Regions from separate parts of the Streptomyces sp. NPDC005266 genome, predicted to be linked through region 2. Evidence: riboswitches for the same ligand, from Rfam matches in the RefSeq annotation. Region 2 holds a riboswitch; each other region holds the start of a gene.
The links. Region 2 has a riboswitch for cobalamin ahead of ABZU99_RS01545 (ribonucleoside-diphosphate reductase subunit alpha). Riboswitches for the same ligand answer to the same signal wherever they lie in the genome.
Positions count from the first base shown of each region.

Region 1: it holds a riboswitch for cobalamin, as region 2 does, so the genes downstream of both, ABZU99_RS11485 (cobalamin biosynthesis protein) here and ABZU99_RS01545 (ribonucleoside-diphosphate reductase subunit alpha) in region 2, are expected to answer to the same signal.
Region 3: it holds a riboswitch for cobalamin, as region 2 does, so the genes downstream of both, ABZU99_RS31845 (prenyltransferase/squalene oxidase repeat-containing protein) here and ABZU99_RS01545 (ribonucleoside-diphosphate reductase subunit alpha) in region 2, are expected to answer to the same signal.
Region 4: it holds a riboswitch for cobalamin, as region 2 does, so the genes downstream of both, cobN (cobaltochelatase subunit CobN) here and ABZU99_RS01545 (ribonucleoside-diphosphate reductase subunit alpha) in region 2, are expected to answer to the same signal.

Region 1 is NZ_JBEXHC010000005.1:57,756-60,697, forward strand. It holds gene ABZU99_RS11475 (inorganic phosphate transporter) at 1-948, shown strand, start outside; gene ABZU99_RS11480 (hypothetical protein) at 962-1,213, shown strand; cobalamin riboswitch at 1,386-1,537, shown strand; gene ABZU99_RS11485 (cobalamin biosynthesis protein) at 1,667-2,683, shown strand; gene ABZU99_RS11490 (cobyric acid synthase) at 2,680-2,942, shown strand, end outside.
Region 2 is NZ_JBEXHC010000001.1:341,500-344,441, reverse strand. It holds gene ABZU99_RS01545 (ribonucleoside-diphosphate reductase subunit alpha) at 1-1,455, opposite strand, end outside; cobalamin riboswitch at 1,589-1,726, opposite strand; partial or broken gene ABZU99_RS01540 (GNAT family N-acetyltransferase) at 2,105-2,341, opposite strand; gene ABZU99_RS01535 (IPT/TIG domain-containing protein) at 2,271-2,756, shown strand; gene mctP (monocarboxylate uptake permease MctP) at 2,830-2,942, opposite strand, start outside.
Region 3 is NZ_JBEXHC010000027.1:50,392-53,333, reverse strand. It holds gene ABZU99_RS31845 (prenyltransferase/squalene oxidase repeat-containing protein) at 1-1,194, opposite strand, end outside; cobalamin riboswitch at 1,365-1,489, opposite strand; gene ABZU99_RS31840 (cytochrome P450) at 1,494-2,777, opposite strand; partial or broken gene ABZU99_RS31835 (MBL fold metallo-hydrolase) at 2,901-2,942, opposite strand, start outside.
Region 4 is NZ_JBEXHC010000002.1:411,780-414,721, forward strand. It holds gene cobG (precorrin-3B synthase) at 1-1,223, opposite strand, end outside; cobalamin riboswitch at 1,282-1,447, shown strand; gene cobN (cobaltochelatase subunit CobN) at 1,480-2,942, shown strand, end outside.

The DNA of each region.
Region 1 (2,942 bases), on a different contig from region 2:
ATCGGCGCCACCGTGGTATCCGTCGGCCTGGACGGGGTCAACGGCGACGCGATCGTCATGAAGGTGCTCATCCCGGCCGTCGCGGCGCCGATCGTGGCCGGACTCGCCACGATGGCCGCCACCCGGCTCACCTACCGGCTGGGCCGCGGCCGCTCCTCCGAGGACACCGCGAAGGGCTACCGGGCCGGCCAGATCGCCTCGGCCGCCCTGGTCTCCCTCGCCCACGGCACCAACGACGCCCAGAAGACGATGGGTGTGATCACCCTGGCGCTGGTCACCGGCGGCGTCGTCGCGCCGGACTCCGACCCGCCGCTGTGGGTCATCGTCTCCGCGGGCCTGGCCATCGCGCTCGGCACCTACCTGGGTGGCTGGCGCATCATCCGCACCATGGGCAAGGGCATCACCGACATCCAGCCGCCGCAGGGCTTCGCCGCCCAGACCGGTGCCGCGACGGTCATCCTCGCCTCCTCCCACATCGGCTTCGCGCTGTCCACCACCCAGGTCTGCTCCGGTGCCGTGATGGGCGCGGGGGTCGGCCGCAAGGGCTCGGTGGTGCGCTGGTCGACCGCGGGCCGCATGGTCATGGCGTGGGTGCTGACCCTGCCGGCCGCGGGTCTGATCGCCGGCGCCGCGGCGCTGCTGGCCGACCAGGGCAACGGGGGCGTCACGGCGGTCGCCGTGCTTGCCGTCCTGGCCTGCGGGGCGATCTGGGCGCTGTCGCGCCGCAAGCCCGTGGACCACACCAACGTCAACGAGGCCGGGCCCGCCGAGCCGGTGGGCGCCGTCACCGCCGCCCTCCAGTCCGTCGCCCCGCCGCCCGTAGGCGGCGCGCCCGCCGCCGACACCACCGGGGCCACCACCGCGAGCAGCGCCCCGGAGCCCACCGAAGCGCCCGCCACGGAAACCACCCCCACCCCCGCCGCCGCGGCGACCAGCACCACCAGCTAAAGGGAGCTACGCAATGAGCATCGACTGGGCGGCACTCGGCCAGGTCTTCGGCATCAGCCTCACGGTGACGGTCGGCATCGTCGGCGTCTTCACCCTGGGGATCGTCGGCACGTCCCGGAAGAGCCGGCCGCAGCCGCAGGACGGCACGGCCGTCGTGGTGGCGGTGCCGGGCGACGGCTCCACGGTCGCCCGCACCGGCGCGTACGCCTGCTTCGCGCTGTGCGCCTCGGTCGTGGCGTACGGCATCTATCTGATCGTCGCCTGAGGACCGCGCGTCCCCGACCGACCCCACCGACCGCCGGGCTGCGGCGCTGGTCAGCGCCGCAGCCCGGCGGTCGGTCCATGTGGGCCTCGGCACACTCTCGCATCGCGGGTCATAGGCGAGTTGACGGCCCTTCGCGGCCCATGGTGGACTTCCCGAGCCAAACGGCGGCAGGAGAGGAAGCCGGTGAGAATCCGGCGCGGTCCCGCCACTGTCACCGGGGAGCGCTCTCTCATCGCCTGTACGGGTCACGGCTCGTCCATATGGTTCGTCCGTATGCGGAGCTGGAAGGCCGGGAGAACCGCGGATCCGGGAGCCAGGAGACTCTCACCGCCGGTCACGTCGAGCCAGGGCGCGGACCCTGAGTGAGGACATACCGCCATGCCCGGCCCTGTCACGCCGCCAGCCCCACCTGTCCGTACGCCGCTGCGCCGAGGCGCGACGGCGGGCTGACGGATGCGTGCCGACCACGCCTCGTACGCGTGCGGCGCCGCCCTCGGCTTCCTCGGTGACCTCGCCCTGGGCGATCCGCGCCGCGGTCATCCGGTGGCCGCGTTCGGGCGCGCCGCCGCGGCCGCCGAGCGGCGGCTGTGGCGCGACCACCGCGGCCACGGAGCCCTGCACACCGCGGTGTGCGCGGGCGGCGCGGCCCTCGGTGCCGCGCTGCTGACGCGCACCGTACGGGCCCTCGCCGGGCCCCGTGCGCCGCAGATCGCGCTGACCGCCGCCGCCACCTGGGCCGTGCTGGGCGGTACGACGCTCCGGCGTGAGGCGCGGGCTGTCGGCGACGCGCTGGCCGCCGGAGACCTCCACACGGCCCGGGAGCGGCTGCCGCATCTGTGCGGACGCGACCCGCAGGCGCTGGACGGGCAGCAGATGGCCCGCGCGGTCGTCGAGTCGGTCGCCGAGAACACCTCCGACGCCGTCGTGGGCGCGCTGGTGTGGGGAGCCGTGGGCGGGGTACCGGGCCTCATCGGCTTCCGCGCAATCAACACCCTGGACGCCATGGTGGGTCACAAGTCGCCGCGCTACCGGCGGTTCGGATGGGCGGCGGCCCGCCTGGACGACGCCGCCGGCTGGCCCGGTGCGCGCCTCACCGCCGCCCTGGCCACCCTCGCCGGCCCCGACCCGCGCGGCGCGTGGCGCGCCTGGCGGCGGGACGGCCGGCGCCACCCGAGCCCCAACGCGGGCCCGGTGGAGGCGTCCTTCGCGGGCGCGCTCGGCGTACGGCTGGGCGGCACCCTCGCCTACGGCGGCCGGGTCGAGCACCGGCCGGTGCTCAACGCCGGTGGGCGGGCCGTCCAGACCGCCGACATCGACCGCGCGGTACGGCTGTCGCGCCGCGTCGGCGCGCTGGCGCTGCTGACGTCGATCGCGGCAAGGACCGTTGTGGGCAATCGTTCGGCGGGGCGGAACGGGTGGGCACAACCCATCCACCGGCCCGTACCCGGCAACGAAAGGGCAAGCCGATGACGGGGCCGGGCCACGGCCTACTGGTCGCGGGGACGACCTCCGACGCGGGCAAGAGCGTGGTGACGGCCGGGATCTGCCGGTGGCTCGCCCGCAAGGGCATCCGGGTGGCGCCCTTCAAGGCGCAGAACATGTCGCTCAACTCCTTCGTCACCCGGGACGGCGCGGAGATCGGGCGCGCGCAGGCGATGCAGGCCGCCGCCGCGCGCGTCGAGCCGAGCGCCCTGATGAACCCCGTCCTGCTGAAGCCGGGAAGCGACCG
Region 2 (2,942 bases):
GGCGGTGCGGACCGTGGCGTCCAGCCGCTCCCAGTCCATCGTGCCGTCCTCGCCGAGGTGCGCGGCCAGGTTGACCGAGCCGAGGTTGCACACGGCGGTCTCGCCGTCGTCCGTGACCTCGAGGATCTCGGTGCAGAGGTTGGAGGAGTGGACGACCTTGCCGGGCTCGGCGGTCTGGTTGGCGGTGCGGTTGGCGGCGTCCTTGAACGTCATCCAACCGTTGCCGGTCTGTGCCAGGGTGCGCATCATCCGCGCGTACAGCCGGCGCGCCGGGACCTGCTTGAGCGCCCGCCCCTCGGTCTCGGCCTTGCGGTAGGCGGCGTCGAACTCCTCGCCCCACAGGTCGACCAGCTCGGGCGCGTCGACCGGCGAGAACAGCGACCAGTCGGCGTCCGCCTCGACCCGGCGCATGAACTCGTCCGGGACCCAGTGCGCGATGTTGAGGTTGTGGGTGCGGCGGGCCTCCTCGCCCGTGTTGTCCCGCAGCTCCAGGAACTCCTCGATGTCCGCGTGCCAGGTCTCCAGGTAGACGCAGGCCGCGCCCTTGCGCCGGCCGCCCTGGTTGACGGCGGCCACCGAGGCGTCCAGCGTGCGCAGGAACGGCACGATGCCGTTGGAGTGCCCGTTGGTGCCCCGGATCAGCGAACCGCGCGCGCGGATGCGCGAGTACGACAGGCCGATGCCGCCCGCGTGCTTCGAGAGCCGCGCGACCTGGTGGTAGCGGTTGTAGATGGAGTCGAGCTCGTCCAGCGGCGAGTCCAGCAGATAGCAGGAGGACATCTGCGGATGCCGGGTGCCGGAGTTGAACAGCGTGGGGGAGCTGGGCAGATAGGAGAGCGTGCTGGTCAGCCGGTACAGCTCGGCCACATCGGCCAGCGCCCGCTCGGAGCCGTCCTCGGCGAGCCCGCAGGCCACCCGGAGCAGGAAGTGCTGCGGGGTCTCGATCACCTGACGGGTGATCGGGTGGCGCAGCAGATAGCGGCTGTGCAGGGTGCGCAGCCCGAAGTAGCCGAAGCGGTTGTCGGCGCCGTCGGCGAGCGCCTGGTCCACCAGCGCGTCGAGCCGGGCGGCGTGCGTGGCCACGAACTCAGCGGTGGAGTCGGCGATCAGGCCCTCCTGGTGGCCCACCCGGACGGAAGCGGAGAAGGAGACCGCGCCCTGCCCGGCGGCCTCCTCCGTGATCGCGAGGGCCAGCAGCCGCGCGGCCAGCCGTGAGTACTCCGGCTCTTCGGCGATCAGCCCGGCCGCCGCCTCGGTCGCCAGAGTGCGCAACTCCGCCTCGTCCGAGCCGGGATGACGGCCGCGCAGAGCGGCGGCCGCGACCTTGCCGGGGTCGGTGGCGGGAAGGTCGGCGGTGAGACCGGTCAGGGTCCGCAGCAGTGCGGTCCCGGGCGCGTCGGCCACTACCTGAGAAGCCGTTGCCTCTGAAACCGGATCCGCGGGCGCGATGGTCACTGAAGTGCTCTCCCTCGCTCGGCTGGGGGCCAGGAGGGCGGTGCGCGACGGTCGCAGACGGGCATGCCGATTCCGCACTCACGTACGGAGGCATACCGCGCAGCGCCCATCGGCCCAACCCGCGAGGCCCGGACGTATGCAGACGGCTGTCGGCAGGTCCTCGGACTCGCGGGTACGCACAATGCGCACACGTACACCGTTGCGGGACAGTTCCGGATTCCCACCGGATTCCCCTGCGGCGACAGCGAGCACGAGCATACATCTTGTGTTGGCCGCCGCACCCACCCCCACATCTTGTGTCGGGAGGTGAGGAGTTTCGCACGAATGATCTATTGCGTTCCGGGCGTGGGCCGTGACCTGCGGCCCCCCGGGACGGCGCTCAGGGCCCGCCACCCGCTGAGACCTCGGGGTCGGCGGGGGCGGCGGCGGTGGCGTTCCGGCCCGTGGGCGAAGCTCACGCCGACGCCCGCACGGGTCGCTGCGGGCAGACCGACGCTTACCGCCACGCCGTCCACGGGGCCGCGGGGCCCGTACGGCCACGGCGGCGTCAGCTCGCCGGTCCGCGGCGGCGAGGACGCGCAGGGGTGGCACCATATCCACGGACAGTGCCGCCATCGCCGGGATCAACGCGACAGCGCCAAAGGAGTCGCTACAGCTCGACCGTGAACGCCCACAGCGTGACGCCCGGTACCGGCTCCCAATCCCGCTCCGGCGCGCGGACGAAGCCCAGTCGCGCGTAGAGCCGGTGAGCGGCCGTCATCGACTGCTGGCTGCAGATCACGATCCGCTGCAGCCCGAGCCCCCGCGCCCCGTCCATGCAGGCCCGCACCAGCGCCTCCGCCGCCCCGCGCCGCCGTGCCCGAGGCCGCACCGCGAGCATCCGGAACGGCGGGAACCCCTCGACCATCCTGGCCGTCAACCCCGCCGGAACCAGCCTGGTCGGTATCACCCCGGCCGGCCCGGCCGCCGGTGGCAATGTCACCGTCACCCTCACCGGGCCCGGCGGCACCACCACCGTCCCCGGCGGCTTCACCTACTTCGTCGCTCCGCCCGCGCCGGCGCCCACCGCCATCACCCCCAGCACCGGACCGGTGGCCGGCGGTACCGCGTTCACCATCACCGGCACCAACCTCGGTGGGGTGCTGGGCGTGCTGTTCAACGGCGTTCCCGCCACCGGCGTGACCGCGAGCGCCACCACGGTCACCGGCACCAGTCCGCCCGGCGTGGCCGGGAACGCGACCGTCACCCTGGTGACGGCCTTCGGAACCGTCACCGTCCCCGGCACCTTCCTCTACGTCTGATACGTCTGACTCCCGCGAACGGGCCGCCGGCTCCCGCGAGGGAGCCGGCGGCCCAGTGCGGCGGCGGCAGGCGTCAGTGTCCGCCCGGCGCCCCCGCAGTGGCCGGGGGCAGCTCGGCCTGGACGCCCGGGTCGCCCGCGTCCGCCGTGTAGTCGGCGGGGGACGTCTCGTCGATCCCGTCCGGGG
Region 3 (2,942 bases), on a different contig from region 2:
GACGTTGGTCATCCCGCCGTCGTCGTCCTTCTTGGCCTTGGTGCTCGACTCGGCCCCCGAGCCGCCGACCGCTTCGGGCTTCGGCCCCGTGGCGTTGAGCTGCCGCACCAGGTCGACGCCCCCGAAGCTCCGCGGATCGCTGCCGGTCGCGTATGCCGCGAGGATCAGCTTGCCGAGGGCCCCCGGGTCGCCCTTCGCCCACGCCACCGCGCCGCTGTTCTTCCGCCGCAGCCACTGGAGCGGCTTGCCCGCGGCGGCGCTGTGCTTCCCGGCGGCGAGCGCCATGACCGCGTCGGCGGTGGCGCCGAAGTCGGGCTGGTTCTTGGCGCCGGGCATCGTGGACATCAGGTGTCCGTCGTGCTCGGACAGGGCGGTGGAGAGATGGCCGAGGGCGGCCTCGGCCGCGTCCTCGGGCGTACCGGCCCCGCCGTCCCCGCCCTCGCAGTCCATCGGCTCCGGGCTCTTGCGGGTGTCGTCGCCGACGGGCTCGAAGACGAAGCCCTTGCCCTGGGCGGCCAGCGCGGCGCTCACGGTGGCCAGGGTGTTCGCGGCGAGCTTGGCGTTCTTCCCGGTGTTCCCGCTCTTGTCCGGCTGGTAGGCGAAGGCCCCGCGCTCTCCCGCCTTGGCCGCGCATCCCAGCTGCAGCCCGAGCAGGGCGTCGTACGGGCTCTTGCCGCCCTTCTCGGCGGTGATCTTCGACGGGTCCTTCACGGCAGCGGCGAAGGCGCCGACCGCGACCGAGGTGGAGTTCGCGTCGGTCGGCCCGCCGGGGTTCATGCCCCAGCCGCCGTCGTCGTTCTGGTTCCGCTTCAGCCAGCCGATGCCCTTCTCCACCGCGTCGGACTGCCCGCCCACCGCCGCCAGCGCCTGCACGGCCGCCGAGGTCGCGTCGGTGAACTCACCCTTCTTCGGCTCGCACGCCTTCGCGGTGTCCGCCCGGTAGGCCCCGAAGCCGCCGTCCGCGCACTGCTGACCGGCCAGCCAGTCGACAGCCGACTTCGCCGGGGTGACGCCCACCGCGTCCTGGGCGAGCAGCGCGAGCGACTGCCGCCACACGCCGTCGAACTTCGGGTCCTTGGCACCGTATAGCCCCTCCGGGCGCGCCGGGCCGTCGGCGAAGGCGGCGGGCGCGACGACTGCGCCGCACACGGCGGCGGAGACGGACAGAGCCGCCACACTGCGGCGTAGGTTCATGGCTGTGGTGCCTCTCGATCGTTGTCGCCGCGGTGGGACGGACCGCCTACGGGCGCGGCCGCGCACGGCTGACCACCCACGCGCGGAGCGATCCGCCCCGCCACGACACGATGACACCCGGCTCAGCTCCGCATCCCTCGACGGTGCCGCCCCGGTGCCCGGGACGACGGGAGCCTGCGTCGCGCCCGCCCTGGTGTTCCGGCTCATACGTCCCCGAGGGCCGTACTCACGGTTGCGGGTCAGCGTCGGATTCCCACCGACTTCCCCCGAACGGGCGCGAATGAAGTTTTACGGATACCTTATCCGGCGGCCGCCTGCCGCCCGCCCGCCCCCCTGTCCGCCTCCGCGCGCAGCAGCACCGGCAGGCTCCGGTGGCCGTTGGAGATGAAGGTCGGTGCGGGTTCGAGGGCCTGCGGCGGGACGGCGAGCTCCAGGTCAGGGAAGCGGTCGAACAGCGCGGGGAGTGCGATCCGGGCCTCCAGCCGGGCCAGCGGTGCGCCCAGGCAGTAGTGCATGCCGTAGCCGAAGGCCAGGTGCTCCTTGTCCGCCCGGGTGATGTCGAACCGGTCGGCGTCGGTGCCGTGCAGCCGGGGGTGGCGGTTGGCCGCCGCGTAGGACGCCAGGACCGCGTCGCCCTTCTTGATGACGACGCCCTCACCGGCGTCGACGTCCTCCACGGCGAAGCGCAGCGGCAGATGCGCCAGCGGGGGCTGTGCCCGCAGCGTCTCCTCGATCACGTCGTCCCAGGACGCCTTGCCCCGGCGGACCAGGGCGAACTGCTCCGGATGGGTCAGCATGGCGTGGATCGCGTTGTCGAGCAGTTGCACCGTCGTCTCGTAGCCGGCGGCGATGAGCAGCCCCACGGTGTCGGCGAGCTCCTGCTCGTTCAGCCGGGAGCCGTCCTTGTCGCGTGCGGCGATGAGATCGCTGACGATGTCGTCGGCGGGTGTGCGCCGCTTGAGCGCGACGAGCTCGCGCAGGATGCGCTGATGGCCCTCGTTGGCGGCGATGACCTCCTCCGGTGCCGCGTTCGTCCGGAACATGGTGTCCACGAACGCGCGCTCACGCTCGCGCATCTCGCCCTCGGGCAGGCCGATCAGCTCGCAGATGACCCCGATCGGGATCGGGTAGCAGTACGCGGCCTTCACATCCACCGCGTCCCCGGGCGCGGCGGCGGCCCGCTCCGCGAGGCCGTCCAGCAGATGTGCCACGAGGAGTTCGATACGCGGCCGGAGCACGGCGGTGCGGCGGCCGGTGAAGCCCTTCGCGACGAGCCTGCGGAGCCGGGTGTGGTCGGCGCCGTAGGCGGTGAACATGTTCTCCACGGCGACCCAGGTGATCAGCGGCCACGACAAAGGGATCTCACCCTTGATGAACCGCGGCCAGTGCCGGTGGGCGTCCTTCGATATGCGCGGGTCGGTCAACAGCTGTTTGAGGAGCTCGGGGTCGGTGACCGACCACGCCGTCACCCCTCCCGGGAGCTCCACCGGCGTCGCCGGGCCCCGTTCCCGGAGCCGGGCGCCTTCGCCGTGGATGTCGCGTCCTGTGGGGTCGAGAACGAAGGGCGGGAGCTGGGCTTCCATGCGTCGCCTCCATTGTTCGCGCCGTCCGTGGCGCCGTCTGCGCTGGGGGTGGGGTGGTTGTCCCGTCAAGTGATGTGCCACCCGGTGAAGTTGGCTATCCGGAAACCGCCGGAGATGTTCGTCTCAAGCGGCCGGAGTCAGGGCCCGATCCGCGACCGGGTCCGT
Region 4 (2,942 bases), on a different contig from region 2:
CGCTCACAGCCGGAGAAGTACACCGGAAGCGAGCCCGGGCGCCGGTCGCCCGCCACCGCGCGCGCCGCGTCGGCGCGCACATCGGCAAGGGACTTGGCGCAGCCGGGACGTCCGGTGCACGCACCGACGCCGAGCCATGGGGAGGCCGGATCGGTCACGAGTCCGGCGTCGGACAGCTCGCCCGAGGCGGTCCGGCCGCCGTCCGGGGAAAACCCAGGGAGCACCACGCCGCGCCAGGGTGTCACACGCAGTTCGCCCGACCCGCCCCGGGAGGCGAGCGTGGCGAGCAGCCGCCACTGGGCCGCGCTCACCCGGCCGAGCGGGACGGCGACGGACACGGCCAGGCGCCCGTCCGGCCCGGTGACCAGCCCCGGCGCGGGGCCCGGCGGCGAGAGACCGGGGTCCGGCTCGGTGCGTACGGTACGTACCGTCTCGATCCCCGCGGCGGCGAGCCGCGTCGCCAACCCGTCGGCCGCCACGGCGTGTTGCGCCGGAAGCTCACGCACCCGCCATGCCCGGGTGCCGCTCGCCCGCACACTCGCCAGGAACTCCACGGCGGCCAGCGCGGCCGCGCGCGGCACGTCCCCGGCCTCCCGCACCCACAGCTCGATGCTGTCCGGCGTGTCGCGACCTTCGGTCCGCTCACTACGACACGCCGGGCCAGGCATCCGCAGCACGGCCCCGCCGTCCGGCGTTGCGATCAATGTCACATCCGCGCCCAAGGCGGCCACATCGCCGCGCCCGTCGTCCAGCGCGAACAGGAAACGTCCCGACAAGGCGGACAACTCGTCCGACGTCTCGTCGCACAGCGCCGCGTCCAACTCCCGTGCCCACGCCGCCACATCCGCGTGTCCCGCACCGTCCAGTCCGCACAGCGGCGACGCCACGACGTTGCGCACCCGCTCATGCCGGTCCGACGGCAGCAGTCCGGCCGCCCGCAGCCGCCCCGCCAGTTCCGCGCCGCACCCCGGGTCCAGCCCGCGTACCTGCAGATTGCCGCGGGAGGTGATGTCCAGCCGGGCGTCCCCCAGCTCCTCGGCCACCCGTGCCAGCGCGTCCGCCTGACGGGTCGTCAGCAGCCCGCCCGGCACCCGGACGCGGGCCAGCGCGCCGTCGTCCGCCGGGTGCAGCCGCAGGGCGCCCGGGCAGGCGTCATCGCGCCCGCTCCGGCGGCGGAAGGGGGATTGATCCCCTGGTGGGACGGTTGTCGGGGGGAGGGGCATGGCGGCGAGCATACCGACGATTCCCTTGCCCTCACCGTCCCCTGCCAGGTCAGCAACGCTTACTATGCTCAGCGGCGGGTCGTCTTGGCCCGCCGGACGCACAAGACGGCGTCAAGGGGAGGAAGCCGGTGCGAATCCGGCGCGGTCCCGCCACTGTGAGCGCGGTGGCTGCCGGCAGGCAGCGGCCGGGCGAGCCAGGAACTCCCGCCGTCTTCAACCCGCCCGGGGCGCGGACCCCGAGGAAGGCGCGCTGCGCATGATCCTGCTGCTGTCGACCTCCGACACCGACCTGCTCAGTGCCCGTGCCGCCACGGGCCCGGTGCCGTACCGCCTCGCCAACCCGGCCCGGCTCGCACTCGACGACCTCCCCGGCCTCCTCGACGGCGTCCAACTCGTCGTCGTCCGGCTCCTCGGCGGCGTCCGCGCCTGGCAGGAGGGGCTGGAGACGCTGCTCGCCGGGGACCGCCCCGTCGTCGTCCTCACCGGTGAACAGGCTCCGGACGCCCAGCTCATGGAGGCGTCCACCGTCCCGATCGGGATCGCCGCCGAGGCCCACGCCTATCTCGCCCACGGCGGGCCCGCCAACCTGGCCCAGCTGGCCCGGTTCCTCTCCGACACGGTGCTGCTCACCGGCCACGGCTTCGAACCGCCCGCGCCCGCCCCCACCTGGGGCCCGCTGGAGCGCACCGCCCGCGGCGACGTCACCGGCCCGACCGTCGCCGTGCTCTACTACCGCGCCCACCACATGAGCGGCAACACCGCCTTCGTCGAGGCCCTGTGCCAGGCCGTGGAGGACGCGGGAGGCCGGCCGCTGCCGCTGTTCGTCGCCTCCCTCCGGGCCCCCGAGCCCGAGCTGATCGAGGCCCTCGGGGCGGCCGACGCGATCGTCACCACCGTCCTCGCGGCCGGCGGCACCCGGCCCGCCGCCGCCTCCGCGGGCGGCGACGACGAGGCGTGGGACGCGGGCGCGCTCGCCGCGCTCGACGTACCCGTCCTCCAGGCGCTGTGCCTGACCAGCCCGCGCGCCGCGTGGGAGGAGAACGACGAGGGCCTGTCGCCGCTGGACGCCGCGACCCAGGTCGCCGTCCCGGAGTTCGACGGGCGGCTCATCACCGTGCCGTTCTCCTTCAAGGAGGTCGACGAGGACGGGCTGCCGGTCTACGCCGCCGACCCCGAGCGCGCCGCGCGTGTCGCGGGCATCGCGGTACGACACGCCCGGCTGCGCCATATCCCCGTGGCCGAGAAGCGCCTGGCGCTCGTCCTCTCCGCCTACCCCACCAAGCACTCCCGGATCGGCAACGCCGTCGGCCTCGACACCCCCGCCAGCGCCGTCGCCCTGCTGCGCCGGCTGCGCGCCGAGGGCTATGACTTCGGCCCCGAGGACGGGCCAAACGCGGTCCCGGGCCTGGCCTCCGGCAATGGCGACGAGCTGATCTACGCCCTCATCGAGGCGGGCGGCCATGACCAGGACTGGCTCACCGAGGAGCAGCTGGCCCGCAACCCGGTCCGCATCCCGGCCGCCGACTACCGCCGCTGGTACGCCACGCTGCCGCGGGAGCTGCGCGAGGCGGTCGAGGAGCACTGGGGCCCGCCGCCCGGCGCGATGTTCGTGGACACCAGCCGCGACCCCGAGGGCGAGATCGTCCTCGCCGCGCTGCGCCGCGGCAACCTCCTGGTCGTCATCCAGCCGCCGCGCGGCTTCGGCGAGAACCCCATCGC